DNA from 3 places in the Paenibacillus sp. FSL K6-1318 genome. Region 1 is predicted to be linked to each of the others. Evidence: predicted binding sites of a transcription regulator. Region 1 holds the regulator's gene; each other region holds the start of a gene.
What was found. Region 1 encodes LexA, which represses DNA repair genes until DNA is damaged. Its sites were predicted from a motif close to CGAACATATGTTCG; they were not measured.
Positions count from the first base shown of each region.

Region 1 (4,294 bases):
GATTTGATATTATGTAACTCTTTCTTCTAAGACCGCTCTCAGGAGTAGTTGTTGGATTAAAATCTGCTCGTTGTGAAGTTGTGGCCGGGAATGGATAAATCATTTGAAAGCAAATTGTCAAAACATATCCCCTGATTTTTCTTCATTTGCCCACGTAACATTTTTGTGTTTATCTGTGACCAAGGCTTACCTTTATAACAAACACATTCGTTCGTCGATTTAGATAATCGCAAAACTCACTTTTCATTAATGTTAAACTGTCTGAGGCCAAAAAATTTAAATCAAACTTCCTTAGAAATTCTGATAGCCACGAGAAAGGAATACTAGCATTCACACATTTAAAATTGCAAACATCGTCCAAATACATACAAATGGATGTTTCATTTGTATGTTGAAAGTTTCATATAGAAGAGGTATACTTTAATTAAATTTTGAACAATTTAATTTTAAATAATTAATTGGAGATGTTAATATGGATCAGGCAAAACAACTGGTGACAGAACAACGTGCATTTTTTTATACAGGTCAAACTAAAAATATCGAGCATCGGATTAATGCGCTTCAACAGCTTAGAAAAGGAATCGAAAAGTATCAGCAACGGATTCAAGATGCACTTCGGGCTGATCTGAATAAATCTGAGGCAGAAGCTTACGGTTCCGAGATTCGCATTGTGTTGGGTGAATTGGATTTCGCATTAGAGCACTTGCAGGAATGGGCTGCCCCAAGACAAGTCCCAACCAATTCGGCTATGCCGGATGGGGTGAGCACCATTTACCCGGAACCATACGGAGTGGCGCTTATTATAGCGCCTTGGAACTATCCCTTCCAACTCGCCTTCGGTCCACTGATTGGAGCAATTGCAGCCGGTAACTGTGCAGTTATCAAGCCATCTGAATTAACCCCAGCCGTATCTCGTCTGACGTATGATCTGATTCAGGAGATCTTCCCTCAGGAGTATATTGCAGTTATGGAAGGGGAGGTTGAGGCCAGCACAGCATTGTTGAAAGAGAAGTTTGATTATATTTTCTTCACAGGCAGCACAGGTGTTGGTCGCATTGTTATGAAGGCAGCTGCGGAGCACTTGACTCCTGTAACTCTTGAGTTGGGCGGCAAGAGCCCTGCTATTGTCCATAGCGATGCAGATCTGAAGCTGGTGGCCCAGCGTATTGTTCGTGGTAAGTTCCTGAATGCAGGGCAAACATGCGTTGCTCCGGATTACTTGCTTGTGCATGAACAAGTTCATGATGAATTGATCAATTTGATTAGCGCAGAGATCAAAGATAAATTTGGAGATGATGTGCTCCAGAACGCTGATTTCCCGCATATTGTCAACGCACGTAACTTCGATCGGTTATCGAAATTCCTCACAGATGGTAAAACTCTGATAGGTGGACGTTCTGTACGTGAGCAGTTGCTTATTGAGCCGACTGTACTTGGAAATGTGAACTGGGAATCACCTGTCATGCAAGAAGAGATCTTCGGTCCGATTCTTCCTGTATTTACGTACAGTGACCTCAACCCGATGCTGGATGAGATTGTTCGCCGGCCAAAACCATTGGCACTATATCTCTTCACACAGGATGAGCAACTTCAGGAACAGGTTCTGAATCAAGTGTCCTTCGGTGGTGGATGTATTAATGACACTCTTTCTCATATGACTTCACACTATCTCCCGTTTGGTGGTGTAGGAGAGAGCGGTATGGGCTCATATCACGGTCAACAGAGCTTTGATGTGTTCTCGCATCATAAGAGTGTTCTGAAACGTAGTGAATAATTAGCCGATAAAACAACATAAACATGAAAAAAGAGGTTGTCCTATTCATCAGGACAACCTCTTTTCGTATTTATTGCATTACATCTAGTTTTGTTACTCATGTTAAATATTAATGAATATCTCGGAAAAGGCCAATGACTTTACCCAGAATACTAACGTGTTTCAAACGTAAAGGTTCGAAGGTCGCATTCTCCGGTTGAAGGCGAATATGATCTTTCTCTTTATAGAACGTTTTCACTGTAGCTTCATCGTCTTCAGTCATTGCAACGACGATATCACCGTTATCAGCAGTTTGCTGTTGACGGACAATAACGTAATCTCCGTTAACGATTCCGGCTTCCACCATACTATCTCCGACTACCGAAAGCATGAACACTTTCTGTTCGCCTACATAATGCGTAGGAAGAGGGAAGTAGTCTTCAATGTTCTCGGTTGCAGTGATTGGAACACCCGCTGTAACCTTACCAACGACAGGAATACGTGCAACGCTATGAGCAAATTGATGAGAATGCTCCGATTCTTCCTGGCTCAAAAGCTCAATGGCTCTTGGCTTGGTAGGGTCGCGTCGGATCAAACCTTTTTTCTCCAAACGATCCAAATGTCCATGCACTGTTGAGCTGGAAGCCAGTCCAACCGCTTCACCAATTTCCCGTACGGAAGGAGGATACCCCTTCAACCGGACTTCATTTCGTATAAACTCCAGAATAGCCTGCTGCCTGCTGGATATCTTCGACATACCGTATCAACCCCATTTTAGTAACGTTTGGGAAAATTATAACATAGAACCTCCGTTCGTACAAACATAAGTTCTAAATAAAATGCCATTAAATCAGTGTTTTTTAACTTTCAGAACAGAATTTGTCCAAAAGTCGGAGCATAATACTGCAAATGCTTTGTAATTGGACTTCAATTCAGATATTTCGCCTTCGAAAAAGAAGCGAACAATTGTTCTAAAAACCTATTGAACAAAACAAACGTTCGTGTTATATTGATTCCAACAGATAGGAACAAACGTTTGGAGGCGGGTATTTAATGAGATATTCTACTTATCAAAGCATTTATGAACCGATGAATTCGGAACTGGTGAAGTCTAACATAGGGAACTACAAGAAGGTTTTAGCGCGTTTCAAAATTTCTTCATGGATGTTAAAGATTGTGATTACCTCTTTAATTATATTTATTGGATGCAGCACCGTTTTAACTGTATTTGCTGGCAATGAAAATGATGTGCTTCCCGGAGGAAAGATAGCCGTTTCACAAGGGGAAACATTATGGAGTATTTCTTTGGAACATAAACCGACGAATATGGATACACGTATTTATATAGAAGCAATTAAGAAAGTGAATCAACTTCAGACGACTTCGATCCAAGTGGGACAAGTATTAGCTCTACCGCAATTTTCAGAATAAAATGCACATCAATGCGTGTTAGTGCGTGTCAGCTTGACAAGCTGCCTTTATCATGGCAAAGTTAATATGACTTTGTATTTTTGGAGGGGACAAGCTTGGATATAGATAGTCTGGTAGCACGCATTAACGAATTGGCTCGTAAGCAAAAGTCCACTGGTTTGTCGGAGGAAGAACTTGCTGAACGTGCCGAGCTAAGAGAGATTTATTTGAGTAATATTCGCAGCAATTTCAGACAGCAACTGGATACCATTGAGATTGTTGATGATGAGAATGACAAAGGCCACCAAGGCAAACTCAAACACTAACGAAACCTAATGATATCATTTATGATATTTAGGTTTCTTCCTGTTATTTTGAGTGTGCAATTTATAGGGGGAAATGTTGGTTTACAGTTATGTAAGCCGATACAAAGACACATAAGGGGGATTCTCATGTCGCGTTCGTTCGAGAGAACGGTTAAGAAAAATTCCAAGCAGTTAAATCAGCAACGCAAAAAAAGTGGTCAACCAATTACAGGTACACCAGGTGAAGAAGTTTTTAAAGGACGCAGCCTGTTGTTCCCTATATTTTTGATCGGTCTCGCCTTTTTGTATCTGTTTATGAGCACATTTCTTGTACAAGCTCCAATGACAACTTGGGACTGGGTGACCATGCTGCTTTACGTATTTTTGGCAGTCATCTTCATGCTTCGTCGTCCGTACATCAAGATTAGCAGTAATCGGATTATTACGACGAAGGGTAACCGTGAACGTTCAATCGGAGTTGACGATATCGTCAAATTCAGAATTGAACCAGGTACAATTGTTATCGAACATAACAGTCGGGGTAAAAGATGGGTGTTTACCAAGTTATTGAACCGCTACGATACAGATGCGATTGCAGAACGTTTGTTGAAGTTTGCAAAAGCACACCAGATCACCGTGGAAACCGTCGAAAAGTAATTATTGCATAAAGGGGTAGATGATCGGAATGGCGTTAAAAGCGATTTTGTTCGACCTAGATGATACTTTATTATGGGATGAGCGTAGTGTTCGAGAAGCTTTTCATGAGACTTGTCTAATCGCAGCGCAAGAGACTGGGGTTAAACCGGAAGAACTTGAAGAAGCCGTT
Region 1 covers NZ_CP150270.1:3,937,210-3,941,503, reverse strand. Annotated here, with positions in the region: gene NYE45_RS17265 (aldehyde dehydrogenase) at 473-1,774, shown strand; gene lexA (transcriptional repressor LexA) at 1,884-2,510, opposite strand; gene NYE45_RS17255 (LysM peptidoglycan-binding domain-containing protein) at 2,807-3,184, shown strand; gene NYE45_RS17250 (DUF896 domain-containing protein) at 3,280-3,489, shown strand; gene NYE45_RS17245 (hypothetical protein) at 3,616-4,125, shown strand; gene NYE45_RS17240 (HAD family hydrolase) at 4,154-4,294, shown strand, end outside.

Region 2 (4,294 bases), 330 kb from region 1:
ATACCTCGTGATTTCTCTCATTTTGTATGGTTTAATATGCCAATCTCAAAATTTGAGACAAAAAATACCGACCCTTCAATTTCAAAGGTCGGTTTACCCAAATCGGGAGAAGAAAACAATGGTTATAGCTGTATTATATCCACCCTATACCGTTATATACCGTATTCTGCTCTAACTATATGTTTATCTTGGCATATCAGTAATATCAACGCTCATATGTTCAGTAAGCATTAAGGTTACATCCACTTTCACTTTGCTCCACAATAATGTCATTTTGTGAAGGTAACCTCTTACCGAATAGTCTACCGTTAAACTCAGCTCAGATCTCTTTTCATCTATGATTTTAATATGATGTTCCTTTAGCCTTTGTTTCGACGTGTACATCTCTAAAGCAATTTTCTTTTGGGTACCGTCCAGGTAATCAATATACACCGATTTCATCTTAAAGTTTGAAGCGTATATTTTATGCTTATCTACCTCCAGAGCACCTAAAAGATACGGAAGCTCTACCAACCTCTTGACGAGTGCAAGTTCCTCAGAAGTTTGTCTCACCGTACACACCTCCTTCTTCAAACGTTACAGTGACCAATTGATCAAAATCGACCCATTCAAATCCATTATCCATTTCAATTTTGATTTTCTTTCCAAAGGCACTGATTGAAGTGACGATCCCGTGTATATACCGATTGCCTGACTCATGAAACACTTCAAAGGTGGCTTGTAAAGTATAGTTGAGGGACATATCTATATGTTGAGCGATAATCTCCCACTCATCTTCATGAATCAGAGGTTTCGCTTGAACATGAATTTGAGTACGATGCTGTATAATTCGTTCTTTATGTTGTGGAAGCATCATGCGGCTCGATTCCCATAATCCATTGGCCTCCAGTTTTTTGCTCATTTGTAATGCCCCCCAATTTTAGATGCTCGATCGATCGCTTGGCCAGCAGCCGTAATGGAGCTCGCTCGTAGAATGGCAATGTCGCCAAATCGATCCTTAATGTCGTCCATCACCTGATCAATGGCTCTTTTCTGCTCTTGATCATCAAAGAAAGATAGTTGATATGTATCCGCGTTGGATAATTGAGACAGGGATACGCCTACACGGCGCACAGGTTGCCCATCCCAATGTTGATGGAATATGCGTTTGGCTATCTTGCATACATCAACGGTTATGTTTGTAGGATCAGACAGTTTAACCTGCCTGTGAAAACCAGTGGGGTGATCAAAATCTGCTCCCGATACACTCACAGATATGACACTACCCATCAGCCCCTTTTTACGGGCTCTTCTGCACACTTCTGTACAGATATCGAGAATAACCACTTCGATCTCCCATGCTTCTGTGAAATCTCTGGGCAGGGTCATTCCGTTTCCAATATCCTTTTGTGTACTGTGTGTGTTGACGGTTACCGGTGAATTGTCGAGTCCATTCGCAACTCTCCAGATGACTTCTCCATTAACACCCCACTTGCTTTTTAATTTGGAAAGAGGCGTATTCGCTAGGTCTTTAATGGTTCGGATGCCCATCTTCCATAGATGTTTTTCCATTCTTGAGCCAATCCCCCACATATCGCGGATGGGCTTATCACCAATGTGAAGATGTAACTCCTCTTTCTTTAAGTGAAAAATGCCACCTTCTGCTTTTTTAGCAATCATATCGCAGCACAATTTACTGATAATTTTGTTTTCACCGATGCCCGCTCTGGCGTAAACGCCTGTTTCATTGTAGATTTTGTCTTGAATTTGTTTGGCCAAATCGATTGGATCATTACCAAATAAATGCATAGACCCTGTAAAATCAGCGAATAATTCGTCTATACTGTATGGCTCAACCAGATCGGTGAATTCCTCAATAATGGACATGATTTGGGTGGAAACTTCAATGTATTCTTGCATGTGAGGTTTTACAATGATCAGTTCAGGGCACTTCTGAAGAGACTTCCAGAGTGGTTCCGCGGTAGATACCCCCTTTGCTTTGGCTAATGGACAAGCGGCAAGGATAATGCCAGAACGTCTTGCTGGATCGCCTGCAACGGCGAGTGGTCTATTTTTGTATTGGGGCATTTTTGCCTTTTCGACTGAAGCATAAAAGCTCTGCATATCAATGAGCATGATGGTTCGCTGCTTAGTCCACACTGAAATCACTCCTGTACATTTGAGAACGTATGTTTGTATATATTATAAACCGAACACATGTTCTTTATGCAAGAGGTAAATATTTATATTAGGTATACGACTAAATGACGGATTCAAATCATACTATGTCATTCCAGTTACAGTTCATTTCTCTTGAGCCCGGCAATCAGTAGAATGGTTTCGTCCTTTTCGTTGCCATAACTGTCATAGGCGAGATTAATACCGTTTACTTTCGAGATATTTACGCAAAAAAGAGCGAGCCATCTTTAGGATGACCTGCTCTTATTCTTCATTGTAGGTTTCCTCCATCATTACATTGCCAAAGAGGAGTCAACAAGTTATTAGTACTGGTTCGATTGTCCGCCATCAATAGGAATGACAGCACCATTAATAAATTCGGATTCGCCGGATAGCAGGAAGGCAACAAGACGGCCTACTTCTTCAGGTTTACCAAAACGTCTCTTAGGGTTTATGCTAACAAATTCTTTGCCGGCTTCTTCCCATCCTTCTTCGCCACCGATTTGTTTAAGGGATCCGACAACCATTGCAGTCATAATTGCCCCTGGAGCGATAGCGTTGATGCTCAGGTTATATTGTCCGTACTCGATTGCCGCATTTTTCGTCATACCCGATACAGCGTGTTTACTTGCGACATACGCTGCCTGATTCAGAACTCCGCGAATCCCGCCAACAGAGGCGACATTGACAACGGAACCGGATTGTTGCTCTTTCATCACGGGAAGAACGTATTTCATGCCATAAAAGACACCTTTAAGGTTAATGTCAATGACTTTGTCAAACACTTTACTGTTATATTCGGCTGTAGGAGCCTGAGTACCTTCGATACCCGCATTGTTGTAGAAGCCATCGATGCGACCAAACTTTTGAACCGTATCATCTACATATTTTTGAACAGCTTGCTCATCAGACACATCAGCAGTAAGAAGAAGAACTTCTGCCTCAGGTGCAACTTCAAGTATCAATTTCTTGGTCTCTCCAAGTGCAGGTTGATTAAGGTCAACGAGAGAAAGCTTGGCACCTTCTTTTGCGATTTCAAGTGCAGCTGATTGTCCAAGACCTGAGCCTGCTCCAGTAATTAAAACAACTTTTGATTCAAAACGTTTACTCATGATCCATGCTCCTTTATTAAGTGAATTAACGACATATTTGTCTATTTTAGATGAGAATAGAATTCTCAAACGACACTTTATATTCATATGTTCACCCGACTAAGCAAAAATAAACATTTGTATTGAAACTGTTTCTAGATCCTTACGAGTGATCATCAAAAAAAATCACTCAGGAACAAATCCTGAGTGACTATCGACTATTCCGGCAACCACAATGCAAGGACTTCGGAAGGAGTCCAAGTGTATATTGATGTGTGAGCTTGACGGCAAGTATAAGTGACCCCTTTATAAATAACACGATCCCCGATGTGGTATGACGTATTCTTAGCCCAAGCCTTAGGTACATCCGGTTCTACAACTGGAGGAGATGACTCAAGTGTAGTAACTGTAATCACGTTACTCGCTGCAGATACATTTCCAGCAGAATCCTTGGCTTTAATTGAAAATGTATATGTCGAGCTTGATTTCAAACCAGTAACCTCATAACTTGTCACGGTTCCATTTACAGTAGCGATCCGCTCTGAACCTTGGTATATGTCGTAGCTACTAACGGCCACATTATCCGTTGAACTGGACCACATCAGATTTACTGATGCTGCACTTACGTTATGTGCGTGAAGATTGCTTGGAGCCGTTGGAGCTGAAGTGTCAGGTATGGTTGCAGAAGTTGTCTGCACCGTAATCTCCGAACTGAGAAGTGATTCATTACCTGCGGCATCAATCGCTTTTAACGCATAGGTATAAGTTTTTCCTTGACTTAATCCACTTACATCATAGGATACAGATGTTCCTGGAATAGTCGCAATCTTATGTCCATTTTGATAAAGTTCATAACTCATTACACTTACATTATCAGTCGAAGGATGCCAGCTAAGTGTAAGTGATTTTGTCGTGATATTGCTTGCTTTTAAATTCGTTGGTGCTGTTGGCGCTGTTTCATCGGTGTTTGATCCATTTCCACTACCCGATTTCGTTAAATTTACGTCAAGCACTTGATAAAAGGCATTGCCAGTATCAGCGATTTC
Region 2 covers NZ_CP150270.1:3,604,080-3,608,373, reverse strand. Annotated here, with positions in the region: gene NYE45_RS15850 (hypothetical protein) at 184-552, opposite strand; gene NYE45_RS15845 (YolD-like family protein) at 536-901, opposite strand; gene NYE45_RS15840 (DNA polymerase IV) at 898-2,115, opposite strand; gene NYE45_RS15835 (glucose 1-dehydrogenase) at 2,481-3,269, opposite strand; gene NYE45_RS15830 (lytic polysaccharide monooxygenase) at 3,467-4,294, opposite strand, start outside.
Region 2: the regulator LexA is predicted to act here: its motif matches at 2,162-2,175, upstream of NYE45_RS15840 (DNA polymerase IV).

Region 3 (4,294 bases), 800 kb from region 1:
AGGAAGCTGTACTGGATGTTAAACAAAGTTCGGCGCGTGCGTTCAGGAGCGGCCAGATTGCGTTCACCAAGAACAACAAACATGGCCCAGCCCGTCAGCGACAGGACGAGCAGCGGTAGGGAAGCACGTCCGATCTGCAGTCCCACCAGCTCCGTCGTCAGACATGTCCCGATGTTGGTGCCGAGGATGATGCCGAGTGTGCGTCCATAGGTAATTAATCTGGCATTAGCCAGTCCAATGGTGAGTACAGTGACCGCAGTACTGCTCTGCAACAGGGCCGTTGCACCCGCGCTGAAAGCCATGCCTTTCCATGGAGCAGAGGTAGCGCGATTGAGCCAACCAGCCAGCATGGGCCCAGCCATGCGCTGCAAGGCGGTCTCCATCAACTTCATGCCACCAAAAAAGATAATAAGCCCATAGAGTAAGGGCAATATAACATCTCTAAACATAGAAACATCATTCCTTCCGTCCGGTTCCTTAACTCATCCTATGAGTAAACAAAGACAACCATGACAAGCCTAAAGGAATTCAAAGGGAAGCGACCTAAATTACCCAGCCCAATTCGAAAGATACGGTGATTCGTTCAAATGTAGTGGTGGGGACGAAATCGAATCTGAAGAAGCGAAGCGTGCGCCTAAAAGCTTTCTGAAAGAAAGCTACATCGGGAGCATATGCTGTCTCCGGATTTTCCCTTTAAAAAAGGGAATCAAAAAAATCTGGAGACAACAGCGATCGGAAGATCGATTCGAACCCGGAACGTCATTTACGCGCCGCACCAAACCTATCTTTTCAACTAACTATGAAAGAAGTGGATCTACCTTGCCATCAGTTACACTCGAACGCAGTCGCAAAAAGCGGCTTGAACATGCACATCCATGGATATTTAACAATGAAATTGCCTCGGTTGACGGAAACCCGGAACCGGGAGATCTGGTCAATGTATTGAATCATCAAGGTCGCTATTTGGCGACAGGTTATTACAATCCCGCATCTCAGATCACTGTAAGAGTTGTAGCGTATCAACCGCTGGAGTCCGAACAGATGGACACGGCGTTCTTTGCAGCTCGTTTCCGCGATTGCTTGCGTTATCGGGAACGCTTTATCCAGGATGGAGAGGCGTACCGTCTCGTATACGGAGAAGCTGATTTTCTGCCAGGATTGATCGTTGACCGGTTCGGCAGCATTCTCGTTGTACAGTTGCTTACACTCGGCATGGATCATTGCCGTGAAGCCATTGTACAAGCACTCATTGAAGTGATGCAGCCGGAAGGCATCTATGAGCGCAGTGATGTCTCGATTCGTGAACTGGAAGGTTTGGAGCAGACCAAAGGCCCGCTGTACGGGGAGTGCCCGCGGCATGTCACCGTTACAGAGAATGGACTACTCATTAAAGTGGATATCGTAGAAGGCCAGAAGACAGGTTACTTCTTCGACCAACGTGAGAATCGTGCAGCGATCGAACCCCTCATGAAGGGTTGGGGCTATAAGAGTGGAATTACACTTCAACAGACCGAGCAGGATGGCACAGAGCAGCTCTTGCCTGTGAATAAAAGCGGTAAGGTGGTTACATTCCCTTATTGGGATGGTGCTACCGTACTGGAGTGCTTCTCACACACGGGCAGCTTCACGTTGAATGCTTGCAAATATGGAGCTAAAAAAGTGACTTGTCTTGATATTTCAGAGCATGCCATTGAGAGTGCACGAACGAATGTGGAGCTGAACGGTTTTACCGACCGGGTCGAATTCGTAGTTGCCGATGCATTCCAGTACTTGCGTGAACAAGTGAAAGGACTGGATGAACGTACTGCACGTGCGCGTGCTGCCGAACAGAAAGTAGATACATCCAAAGCCCTTGCAGCTGGCGGTAAAACATTTGATGTGGTCATCCTCGATCCCCCGGCGTTTGCGAAAACGAAATCAGCAGTTAAAGGTGCGTGCCGTGGATATAAGGATATCAACCTGCAAGGTATGAAACTGGTTAATGAGGGCGGATATTTGGTAACAGCCAGCTGTTCATATCACATGCGTCCAGACCTCTTCCTGGATACGATTGCGGATGCAGCGGAAGATGCAGGCAAAGTGCTGCGTCTAATCGACTGGAAAGCAGCTGGTAAGGATCATCCGCAAATTTTGGGCGTGGATGAGGGACATTACCTGAAATTTGCTATTTTCGAAGTGCGCAGTAAAAAGAATTAGACGAGTCTCTTGTCACTTTTTTTAATCTCTCGTAAGGTAAAGTAAAGTTTAAATGAATGATACTTTCAGTCAAAAGTCCACAGTGTGAACAGCTGCGGGCTTTTTGCCGTGTTAACGGAGATGTTCTCCGGTTTTACCGGATAGTGGCAAACGTATGTTCCGAACCAAGTCAGATATGTTATACTGGGAATTAAAATCTTGTACGTGTGGTTTGGAGGATTAGACATGTCCGTTCGTTTTGTTATTGGTCGGGCAGGCAGCGGCAAAAGCTCGCTGATTACCCGGGAAATTACATCCCTGCTTCAAAAGGAGCCGCAAGGCACACCTTTGATTTTACTTGTTCCGGAACAGAGTTCTTTTCGAACGGAGCAATCATTGGTGTCTTCAGGAGCAATTAAAGGTACAATGCGCGCAGAAGTGCTCGGCTTTCGCCGGTTAGCCTACCGCGTAATGCAGGAAGCCGGCGGTTCAGCTCGTATTCCGATCGGAGCCGAAGGCAAAAAGATGCTGCTATACAAGGTCATCCAGCGCCGTAAGGAAGAATTGAAGCTGTTTGGTGCATCCGGCAGTCAGCTGGGTTTTATAGGGGAATTAAATGACTTATATAGTGAATTTAAACGTTATGAAGTTGATCCATCATCACTGGAAGAAGGGCTGTCTGGATGGAATACCTCATCCTCTTCGCCAATTCTGGAGGACAAGTTGCATGACTTGAATCTAATATATCGTGACTATGAACAGGAACTGACCCAATTATATATTGATGATGAAGACACGTTGACCGAGCTGACAGAGCGTTTGTCGGAAAGTGCATTGCTGCAGGATGCCCAGATCTGGATTGATGGTTTTCAGGGATTCACGCCACAGGAGATGAGTGTGATTGGTCGACTCATGTTGCAGTCCTCTTCTGTGACGATTGCACTGACATTGGATCGTCCATATGATCACGGTGCGCTGCCTGGAGAACTGGAACTGTTCTATCCCACAGCGAGTGCCTACTCGCGCCTGAAAGGAATGGCTGAAGAACTGGGTGTACCGAGCGATATAACTATGCTAGATTCAGAGATTCCACCGAGATACAGGGATCGTCCAGGACTTGCTCATCTGGAGGCTGGGTTCGACCGCCGAATTCGGTGGAAAAGTGATGGCCTTGATTCCGAAATCCGCCTGGTTGCAGCGGAGAACCGTCGAGCTGAGATGGAGGGAGCACTGCGTGAGATGCGGCGCCTGGCACAAAACGAAGGTGCGCGTTATCGGGATATGGCTGTACTTGTCCGTCAGTTGGATACCTACGCAGATATAGCTGAACCGCTATTTAGGGATTATGGCGTACCCGTCTTTCTGGACCGGAGAAGAAATGAACTTCATCATCCATTATCTGAGTTTATCCGTTCCGCACTGGATATTGTTCGTCGCCATTGGCGTTACGAGGATGTATTTCGCTGTGTCAAAACGGATCTGTTGCTTCCGCGTGATGGTTCCATCACCCGTGAAGATATGGACCAGCTTGAGAATTATGCACTGGCCTGTGGTATTCATGGATATCGCTGGACTGACGGCAAACCGTGGAAGTATGTTCCTAGCTTATCACTGGAAGATAATGGTCAGGATGGCCGTAGTCGAGGACGGGACCAAATGCTTTCTTTAATGGAGAGTTGTCGAACGGTCATTACAGATTCCTTGGGTGCTTTTGAGAAACGAATGAAAAAGGCAAAAACGGCCAAAGCCCAGTGCGAGGCACTATACAGACTGCTGGAAGATGCCGAAATTCCCTGGAAGCTGGAGAACATGTCTAATGAAGCTAAGGCGCAAGGTGACCCTGAAAGGTCGAGAGAACATAGGCAGATGTGGGGAGCTGTGCTGGATCTATTGGATCAGATGGTAGATATGATGGGAAATGAACGGCTGGATATCACTCTGTTTGCTGGAATGATTGAGACCGGGTTGACCGAACTCAAGCTGGGTCTGGTACCACCAGCACTTGATCAGGTATTGGTCGGTTCCATGGACCGTACACGTCTTCAGGACATCAAATACGTATTTATCCTTGGTGCAGTTGATGGTGAATTGCCCGCCGTACCTCAGGATGATGGCGTAT
Region 3 covers NZ_CP150270.1:4,733,908-4,738,201, reverse strand. Annotated here, with positions in the region: gene NYE45_RS20965 (Na/Pi symporter) at 1-449, opposite strand, end outside; gene NYE45_RS20960 (class I SAM-dependent rRNA methyltransferase) at 820-2,196, shown strand; gene addB (helicase-exonuclease AddAB subunit AddB) at 2,422-4,294, shown strand, end outside.
Region 3: the regulator LexA is predicted to act here: its motif matches at 2,344-2,357, upstream of addB (helicase-exonuclease AddAB subunit AddB).